One region of the Paracoccus sp. TD-10 genome, then DNA from elsewhere that is predicted to be linked to it. Evidence: riboswitches for the same ligand, from Rfam matches in the RefSeq annotation. Region 1 holds a riboswitch; each other region holds the start of a gene.

Region 1 (3,269 bases):
GCGTATCGGTCTCGATCCACAACAGGTCGGCGCCGCCCAAGGTCAGCGAGGCGATGCAATCCTCGATCACGCGCCGGCGCCCCGTGCCCTCGCGGATCGGGTTTGCGTCCATGATCGGCTCCACCTTCAGCCATTTGATGTATTGCCGAAAAGGTCTTTCTGCTCATGATGCTTCCTTTCCGCATGATCGGTCCGGGAATCGGCAGGCGCGGCCGGCGGCAAGGCGGGGCATCCGGGGCAAGCGGCCCGCCAAAGGGAGCAAGCGTGCGGATGATGTCCATCGGGGCCCCTCAGTCCAGCGCGTTCAGCACGGCATAGGCCGGCAGGGTGATAAAATCGGGCAAGGTCTCGGCCGTCGCCGCCTCTCGCAGGATGCGCGCGGCCGCGGCGTAATGGCCGCGATGGAGCCCGTTCGGGCCCAGCCGGTCGAGGATGCGGACGATCTCGGCTTGCATCAGATCGCCCTGCCATGCGGCGCTCTCCAGCGCGACCGCGGCGCAGCCATTGCCACAGCTGGGCACGGCTGATCTCGGCGGTGGCGGCATCCTCCATCATGTTTCGGATCGGCACCGCACCGCGGCCCGACAGCCATTGCGCCAGGTATTCGACGCAGACCTGGATGTTCAGCCGCACGCCCGCCTCGGTGATCCGGCCCTGATGCGGGTTCAGCAGCATCGCGGGCTCGCTATGGCTGAAGATATGGTCCCAGCAGCCCGATGATCTCGACCCGGCGATCCTCCAGCGCCGGCGGAACGAAGGCGGCCTGCCAGATGCCCTGCCGGATCTCGCGCGTTTGCGGCAGATAGTCGGGCAGATCGCGCCCGGTCGATGCGGTCCGGAACTGGCTCTATGCCCGGCGCAATTACGTCGATAGGCTGGACCGCGCGGCCGAGAAACTGGCCGAGGCACTGGCGCTGCACCGCAACGAGCCACATATGGCGCTGACCGGCCGGCTGGCCGCGCATGGCATCGCGGTGCGCATCCTGCCCGCCCCGGTCAGGGGCGAGCAGCTGCGCCGCTTCGACCCGCACCGGCGCGAGCTGATGCTGTCCGAACTGCTGGGGCAGTCCAGCCGCCGGTTCCAGATCGGCGCGCTACGACGTGGAACTGCTGGGCCACCGCTTCGGTGCCAGTTTCGAGCAGACCGCGCATCGTATGTCCACGCTGCAACGCCCCGAGGCGCGCGGCATCCCGTTCTTCTTCGTGCGGCTGGACCGGGCCGGGGGCAGCCGTGGCGCGGCAGCGGCAAGCCGGCCGGCCATGCTGCCGCTTGCCAGCGCCCGCGCCAGAAGCTAGGGAAGGCGCGTCGGTTTCCGCAAGGAATTGAAAGGGAATCCGCCGGGGCGCCCGCAGGCGTCCCGAACCGGAACTGCCCCCGCAACTGTAGGCGGCGAGCAGGATGCGAGAATGCCACTGTGGCCCCGCGCCATGGGAAGGCCGCATCCCTGCCGTGACCCGCCAGTCAGGAGACCTGCCGACGACGTTTGACCAATCCGAGCGGGTCGGCTCGGGAGGGGTTGCGACCGGCATTCGCCCGGTCTCCATCCGCTCATCCGGCCTGTTCATGATGTAGCGGAAGGAAACATCATGCCAAGGCTCACCACGGCGATGATCGCCACGTTCACCCTGGCGCCGATGGCGGCGTTCGGGGCCACCGAATACCCGCTGACGCTGACCAGCTGCGGCCACGAAGTCACTTTCGACAAGGCGCCCGAAAGCGTCGTCAGCGTCGGGCAAAGCACGACCGAGATCCTCTACATGCTGGGGCTGGCCGACAAGGTGGCGGGCACGGCGCTGTGGATCAACCCGGTCCTGCCCGAATTTGCCGAGGCGGATGCCGGGGTCGAGCGGCTGGCCGACAACGCCCCCAGCTTCGAAAGCGTGCTGGCCAAGAAGCCTGGGCTGGTGGTCACGGCCTATGAATGGATGATCGGCCCGCAGGGCGTGGTCGGCACACGCGAGATGTTCGACGACGCGCAGATCCCCAGCTGGATCATGCCCACCGAATGCGTCGGCAAGGACAATACGCAAAGCATGGACGGCGCGCGCTCGGTCCTGTTCGACACCGCGCTGCTCTACCAGGGCATCGAGGAACTGGCGGCGATCTTCGACGTGCAGGATCGCGGGGCCGCGGTGATCGCCGACCTGAAGGCGCGCGAGGCGGCGGCGGTCGAGCGGGCGCAGGCGCTGGACCTGCCCGAAACGGTGTCGGGCCTGTTCTGGTATTCCTCGGCCGAGATCGAGATCGACCCCTATGTCGCGGGTGCCAATGGCGTGCCGGGCTGGATGATGTCCAAGCTGGGGGTCAGGAACGTCGTCGCCTCGGCCGAGGAATGGCCGACCGTGGGCTGGGAAACCATCAGCAAGGCCAATCCCAGCTTCATCGTCGCCGCCGAGATGAACCGGCGCCGCTTTCCGGCCGACGACATCGCCGTCAAGCGGGATTTCCTGACCTCGGACCCGGTGACGAGCGAGATGGGGGCGGTAAAGAACGACCGCATCCTGACCATGCCGGCCAATGCGATGGACCCCTCGGTGCGCGCGATCTATGCGCTGGAATCGCTGGCTGACTCGCTGGCCGGGTTCGACCTGAAATGAGGGCGCGCGCCGCGACCCGCAGCACGGGGCGCAATCGGGGCTGGCTGTGGCTGGCCCCCGCCGTGCTGGTCGCGGCGCTGCTCTTCGGAACGGCGGTGGGCGAGACGCGCATTCCGCTGGCCACCGTCATCGAGGTGCTGGCGGTCAAGGCCGGGCTTGGCTCGGCCGCGCTCGACCCGATCGATGCCAGCGTGATCTGGCATTACCGGCTGTCGCGGGCGGTGGTCGCGGCCTGCGGCGGCGCAAGCCTGGCGCTGTCGGGGCTGATCCTGCAGGCGCTGCTGCGCAACCCGCTGGCCGAGCCCTATCTGCTGGGGATTTCGGCCGGGGCCTCGACCGGGGCGGTCACGGTCGCGGTGGCGGGGATCGGCGCGGGGCTGCTCAGCATGTCGGCGGGCGCCTTTGCCGGGGCACTGACCGCCTTCGCGCTGGTGGCGGCGCTGGCGCGCGCCGCCGGCGGCGGGACCGGGATGCGCGGCGCCGGGGTCATCATCCTGGCGGGCATCGCCGGCTCGCAGATGTTCAACGCGCTGACCGCGCTGATCATCGCGCAATCGGCCAGCGCCGAGCAGGCGCGCGGCATCATGTTCTGGCTGCTGGGCAACCTGTCCGGCGTGCGCTGGCCCGACAGCTGGGTCGCGGTCCCGATGGCGGCGCTGGCGCTGGGGGTG
Region 2 (3,269 bases), on a different replicon from region 1:
TAGCCGCTCTCGAACTGGATCTCGGCCAGGGTCTGGAAGAAGGCGCGGGCATTGATCTTCTTCTTCCTGATGCGCTTGTCGTCGACCATCTCGGCATATTTCTCGGTGACGGAAATCTCCGAGAAGGGCAGGCCGTAGACCCGCTCCACGTCATGGGGCGAGAACAGATACATGTCCTCGTTGCGCTTGGCGAGCTCGAAGGTCACGTCGGGGATGACCACGCCGAGCGACAGCGTCTTGATGCGGATCTTCTCGTCGGCATTCTCGCGCTTGGTGTCGAGGAAGCGCAGGATGTCGGGGTGATGCGCGTTCAGGTAGACCGCGCCGGCGCCCTGCCGCGCGCCCAGCTGGTTGGCATAGGAAAAGCTGTCCTCCAGCAGTTTCATTACCGGGATGACGCCCGAGGACTGGTTCTCGATCCCCTTGATCGGCGCGCCGGCCTCGCGCAGGTTGGTCAGCATCAGGGCGACGCCGCCGCCGCGCTTGGAAAGCTGCAGCGCCGAATTGATGCCGCGGCCGATGCTCTCCATGTTGTCCTCCAGCCGCAAGAGGAAGCACGAGATCAGCTCGCCCCGCGACTTCTTGCCGGCGTTCAGGAAGGTCGGCGTCGCCGGCTGGAAGCGGCCCGACAGGATTTCCTCCATGAAGCGCATGGCGAGATCCTCGTCGCCGCGCGCTAAGGCCAGCGCGACCATGACCACCCGGTCCTCGTAGCGTTCCAGATAGCGCCGCCCGTCGCGGGTCTTCAGCGTGTAGCTGGTATAATACTTGAAGGCGCCCAGGAAGGTCGGAAAGCGGAACTTCCGCGCATAGGCCGCGTCCCAGATCCGGTGCAGGAACTCGCGCGGATACTGCTCCAGGACTTCGGCCTCGTAATAGCCCTCGTCCACCAGATAGCCCAGCTTCTCGTCCAGCGAGTGGAAGAAGACGGTGTTCTGGTTGACATGCTGCAGGAAATACTGCCGCGCGGCCTTGCGATCCGCGTCGAAGCGGATGCGGCCCTCGCCGTCGTAAAGGTTCAGCATCGCGTTCAGCGCGTGATAGTCCAGCTCGGCCTTTACGCCATCGTCAAGCATTCCGTCCCCCAGAATTTCTCAAGCCCCGCCCGGACGCGGGAAAGATCATTGTCGTCGCCCGCCAGCTCGAAGCGGTAAAGCACGGGCACGTTGCATTTTGCGGCGATCACCCTGGCCGACAGGGCGAAGGCGGTGCCGAAATTGCGGTTGCCGCTGCCGATCACGCCGCGCAGCAGGCCGCGGCGGGCGGGATCGTTCAGAAAACGGATCACCTGTTTCGGCACCGCGCCGCGTCCCTCGCCATCGGCATAGGTCGGGCAGATCAGCACATAGGGCGCCGCGGGCTGCGGCAGCGCGTCGCGCGGCGAGACCGGAATGCGCCCGGCCGCCAGCCCCAGCCGCGCGACGAAGCGCGCGGTGTTCCCCGAGGCCGAGGAATAATAGACCAGCCCGCCCATGGCGCCGGTCAGGACAGCCGGCCGATCATGTCGGGCCGGAAGCCCGCCCAATGCGCATCGCCGGCGACGACCACCGGGGCCTGACGATAGCCCAGCGAGGCGACCAGCTCCATCGCCGCCTCGTCCTCGGTCAGGTCGACCAGCCGATAAGCCAGGCCGCGCGCGTCGAGCGCCCGCGTGGTGGCGGTGCATTGCACGCAGGCGGGCTTGGAGTAAACGGTGATGGGCATGGCCCGGCTCCTTCTGTTCTGTCGGCAAGAGAGGGCCGGGCCGATGGACATGCCACCGGACCCTGTTCCAGCCCCGCGCCCGCCGCACGGTTTCGTTCTTTCGCGCCATGGCAGGTCTTCTGACTTGCGGGTCTCGGCTCGGCCGGCCTTCCCGGAGCCTGGGCTCCAGTGGCATTCCAGCGTCGCTCGCCGCTTACAGCTGCGGGGGCAGTGCCGGCTTTTCACCGGCTTCCCTTTTCATCCCCGAGTCGGCCCCAGGGCAACCATGACCCCCGCAGTTAGCCACGGGTCACAGGCCGGGTCAATCCAGATTTAGTGGGCGATGGCACTGTTCTTAGAACATCTGGTGGGTCGCCGGGATCGCGGGCAGGGGCTGGATATGCTGCCGGCGGCGGCGATGACGGGCCATGGCGCGGGCGCAGCACCCGGCAGACTGTTGGATTATGGCAACAGGCGAGGTTGCGGAGCCGGGAAATGACGCTGCGTCGTTTGACAAGGTATGACAATTTGTCCTCTTGCGTTGATCAAGCGCAGCCGGACCGCGGTTTCACCCCGCTTTCCGCTGCGCGAACGCGCAAGCCATTGATGAGCCAGCACCTTCCTGTCGTTTCCGCCTTGAGGCGGTTGCGACTCATCTTTCGTGCCGGGATCAACCCATGAACAAAACCCATCCCAAACCGCCTGCCTCGGGGTCAGCCGCGCAATTGCTGCCGACCCTGGGCTTGCTGCCCGTGCTGGCCATCTCGGCCGGCGTGGCCGGCCCCGCCCAGGCGCAGGATACCGTAACCCTGGACACGGTGGTCATCCGCCGCCAGCAGGGCAACGAGGCCGAGACCAGCTACAAGGTCACCGAGAGCGCCTCGGACAAGGCCACCGCGCCGCTGCTCGACACGCCCAAGACCGTGACCGTCGTCACCGCGCGCCAGATCGAGGAGCGCGGCCAGACCTCGGTCGCGGACGTGCTGCGCACAACGCCGGGCGTCACCCTGGGCGCGGGCGAGGGCGGCGTGCCGCAGGGCGTGCGCCCCTATATCCGCGGCTTCGAGGCCAGCCAGGACATGCTGGTCGACGGCATGCGCAACGCCTCGCGCACGCAATACGAGGCCTTCAACCTGGAATCGATCGAGATCAGCAAGGGTCCGGGCGGCGTCTATTCCGGCGCCGGTTCGACCGGCGGCACCATCAGCCTGAACAGCAAGACCCCGCAGCCGGGCGCCTTTGACGAGGTGGCGCTGTCCTATGGCACCGGCAACTATGTCCGCGGCACGCTGGATTCGAACCGTGAATTCGGCGCGATCGGCCTGCGCCTGAACCTGATGGGGCAGCACGCCGACGATCTGGGCGGGCGCGACGGCGTCGAGTCCCGGCGCTTCGGCGTGGCGCCCAGCATCAGCTATCGCCTGACCGACGACAGCAAGATCACCGCCGGGCTGTATTACTACAAGGACGAGGATACGCCCGATTACGGCGTGCCGATGTCCAATGCGAGCACGCCGGCGGCATGGCGGCGTGGTTCGGGCACCAGCGTCGACCCGTTCCTGCCGGCCGATGTCGAGCCCGATACC
Region 3 (3,269 bases), on a different replicon from region 1:
GGCGGCCAGGTTGACGGTGACGTAATCGGGCAATTCGGTGGTCGGCGGGCTGTAGTTCCTGAACCATTCCGCGTCGTAACTGCTGCCGGCATAGCGCAGATCGGCTGTGACCGAACCGCGCCCCTGCGCAATATCGGCCGTCGCGCGCAGGCCAAGCAGGTGGCGGGGCTGGCGCACGACGGGCTGGTCGTCCTCTGTGCGGGCATCCGTGTAGGTATAGGTCGCGCCCAGCCGAAGCCAGTCGGTCGCTTCATATTCCAGGTCGGCCTCGAACCCCTTGCGCTTGCTGGTGCCGTCAAGGTTTTGCGACGTGTTGCCGGTCCCGATGATCATATCCTCGACCTTGCTGGTGAAAAGCGTCACTCCCAGCGCGCCCCGCCCCGCGGCAAAGTTCCAGTCGGCGCCGATTTCCTGGCTGCGGCTGGTTTCGGGCGTCAGATCGGCATTGCCGTCATAGCTGCCCGGCGCATAGCCATAAAGTTCGAACATGGTGGGATTGACGATGGCTTTGCCGGCCGCTGCGCGCAGACGCAGGTCGCGGCCGGGCACCTGCCATGCCGCGGCGATGTTCCAGGTGGTCGCATGGCGGAAATCGTCGTTGAAATCGCGCCGCATGCCGGCCTGGACGCCGATCCCGTTGTCGAACTGTCCCTGATATTCCAGAGAGGCCGATTTCGTGTCGCGCTCGTACCGGCCGCCCGATGCAAAGGAGTTCTCGTAGATCTCGCGTTTCTTCTGCACCGCCACATTCAGCTTTTGCGCGGCATCGCGGGCATTGCCGCCATCCAGCGCCCAACTGCCGGTATATTTGAAGTTCCGCAGCCGCGAGGCGTCGCTGTAATCCGGCAGGCCGCCGTTGAAATGCGCCGTGTTCTGGTTGGCGCCAGAGACGGCAAAGCGGTTGAGCAGCCTGCCGCCGAAAGCTTCGCCTTCCAGCCACAGCGAACCATAGGTTTCGTCCCGGTCGGCGGTCAGCGGTGCGTCGACGATATAGTCGTCGGGCGAATCCACGAAAGAGACGGCCCGGTCATAACCGTATTCCTGCCAGATGCGCCTAAGCGTGAAACCGACGGTCGCGCTTTCGGTCAGATCATATGAGCCGTTCAGGCCCAGCACGCGCTGCCGGTTGAACTCGGTATCCCCGCCGGGGCTGCGCGATTCGTCCTCGCCATCGGTGCGGCGCGCCACCGCGGACAGGCTGATGCTGCCGCGCCCGTCCCCCGCCTGCACAAAGGCGCTGGCGGTGCGGGTGTCCAACCCGCCGATCTCGACCGTGCCGCCATAGCCCGGCCCCTGCGCAGAGGCGCGACGGGTGGTGATCGAGATGACGCCGGATGCGGCATTGGCGCCGTAGATGGCGGATTGCGGGCCGCGCAGCACCTCGATGCGCTCGATGTCCTCGGCCAGCATGCCGCTGAAGATATAGTCGCCGTTGCCGGGGGAATTGGCCTCGACCCCGTCGATCAGCACCAGCACGTGATTGGATTCGCCGCCGCGGATGCGGATCTTGGCCACCGTTTCGCCGGTCGAGGTGACGGAAAGTCCGGGGACCGTGCGCAAAGCGTCCTGGACGGTGATGACCCGGCGGCTTTGCAGGTCTTCGCTGGTCAGCACGGTATGGGCGCGGCCATAGGCGCTTTCGGCCACCGGCGACAGGCCGGCGGACAGGACCAGGGTGTCAAGCACGACCTGGTCCTGGACCTGCTGGCCCGTGGCGGCACAGGGCAACAGGGCGGCGGGCAGTACGGCGGCGGTTGTGGCCAGCAGCGAAAGCGGGGTTCTGAACATTCCAAAGCCTTTCCAGCGCGGGCCAGGCCCGCGATTTGCAGAAATGCCCTGTGGAAAGGCTGGCAGGCCCGACCGCAGGACGGCGATCGTCACCTCTGCGGAACGGCCGCTTTCCAGACGCGCCCCGCGCCGGAAATGGGTGATCGCCACGGCAGGTCTCCTGGCTCGCGGATCGCTGCTCGGGCCGGCCTTCCCAGGAGATCCCAGTGGCACGTTCGACCGTCGCTCACCGCTTACAGTTGCGGGGGCAGTCCCGACCTTGCCCCGGCCGCATCGCGGCCCATGGGCGCACCGGTGTTCCCTTTTGATCCGGCGCAGATCCGCCGGAACCGTAGCGGCCCTGCATTGCCGCAGCCGGGCAAGGGCTGTCAAGCGCCAATCCGGTGCCGCCGGGCGGCCGCGACAACCTGTCCTGCCGCGGAACCGCCCGCCGGCCTGCGGCATTGGATAGCGTATCCGACGAAAGGGAGGGTCAAGCCACATGGCCATGCCGCAGCTCCTGGCCGTGCTGATCCTTTGCGCGATGATGGTGCTGTTCGTCTGGGGGCGGCTGCGCTACGACGTGGTGGCGATGATCGCGCTGTTGGCCTCGCTGGTGGCGGGCACGGTCAAGCCGGACGAGGCGTTCCGCGGCTTCAGCGACGATATCGTCATCATCGTCGGCAGCGCGCTGGTGGTCAGCGCCGGCATCTCGCGCTCGGGCGTGATCGAGGCGGTGATGCGCCGGATGCTGGGGCGGTTGCGGGCCCTGCGCTGGCAGCTGCTGGTGCTGGTCGGCTCGGTCACGGGCCTGTCGGCGCTGGTCAAGAACATCGGCGCGCTGGCCATGCTGATGCCCGCCGCGCTGAAGATGGCGCGGCGCTCGGGGCATTCGCCCTCGGCCTATCTGATGCCGATGGCCTTCGGCTCGCTCCTGGGCGGGCTGATCACGCTGGTCGGCACCTCGCCCAACATCATCGTCTCGCGGGTGCGCGAGCAGATGACGGGCCAGCCCTTCACCATGTTCGACTATGCGCCGGTCGGCCTCGGGCTGTCGCTGGTGGGGCTGGTCTTTCTGCTTTTCGCCCATCGGCTGCTGCCGCGCGACCGCCGTGCCACGGCCTCGCTGAGCGAGGCGGTGAACATCAGCGACTATCACACCGAAGCCACCGTCCCCGAGGGCGCCGATATCGTCGGCATGACGGTGGGCGACTATCTGGGCGCCGTCGATGGCGAGGTGGCCGTCACCGGGCTGATCCGGGGCGACGTCCGTCGCGCGGTGACACTGCCCGACACGGTGATCCGCGTCGGCGACACGCTGCTTCTGCGCGGCGAGCCGAATGCGTTGGAACGCGCCGTGACCAAGCTGGGCATGGAACTGACCCGGCAGGATGCGGCCGCCGAGGAGGGCCTGCCTGCCGACCAGATCGGTGTGATCGAGGCGGTGATCGCGCCCGCCTCGCTGCTGGTGGGGCAAAGCGTGGGGCGGATCGCGCTTTTCG

Evidence for each region. A riboswitch is a leader RNA that binds a small molecule or an ion and turns the genes downstream of it on or off. The one in region 1 is predicted to bind cobalamin.
Region 2: it holds a riboswitch for cobalamin, as region 1 does, so the genes downstream of both, nrdH (glutaredoxin-like protein NrdH) here and ACNKFW_RS21665 (ABC transporter substrate-binding protein) in region 1, are expected to answer to the same signal.
Region 3: it holds a riboswitch for cobalamin, as region 1 does, so the genes downstream of both, ACNKFW_RS14370 (TonB-dependent receptor plug domain-containing protein) here and ACNKFW_RS21665 (ABC transporter substrate-binding protein) in region 1, are expected to answer to the same signal.

What each region holds. Positions count from the first base shown of each region.
Region 1 is NZ_CP182420.1:601,284-604,552, reverse strand. It holds partial or broken gene ACNKFW_RS21680 (isocitrate lyase) at 1-142, opposite strand, end outside; gene ACNKFW_RS21675 (hypothetical protein) at 127-588, opposite strand; gene ACNKFW_RS21670 (short-chain fatty acyl-CoA regulator family protein) at 1,102-1,296, shown strand; cobalamin riboswitch at 1,291-1,494, shown strand; gene ACNKFW_RS21665 (ABC transporter substrate-binding protein) at 1,588-2,598, shown strand; gene ACNKFW_RS21660 (FecCD family ABC transporter permease) at 2,595-3,269, shown strand, end outside.
Region 2 is NZ_CP182419.1:699,919-703,187, forward strand. It holds gene nrdE (class 1b ribonucleoside-diphosphate reductase subunit alpha) at 1-1,076, opposite strand, end outside; gene nrdI (class Ib ribonucleoside-diphosphate reductase assembly flavoprotein NrdI) at 1,058-1,474, opposite strand; gene nrdH (glutaredoxin-like protein NrdH) at 1,483-1,704, opposite strand; cobalamin riboswitch at 1,796-1,987, opposite strand; gene ACNKFW_RS14410 (TonB-dependent receptor) at 2,361-3,269, shown strand, end outside.
Region 3 is NZ_CP182419.1:691,480-694,748, forward strand. It holds gene ACNKFW_RS14370 (TonB-dependent receptor plug domain-containing protein) at 1-1,788, opposite strand, end outside; cobalamin riboswitch at 1,921-2,137, opposite strand; gene ACNKFW_RS14375 (SLC13 family permease) at 2,270-3,269, shown strand, end outside.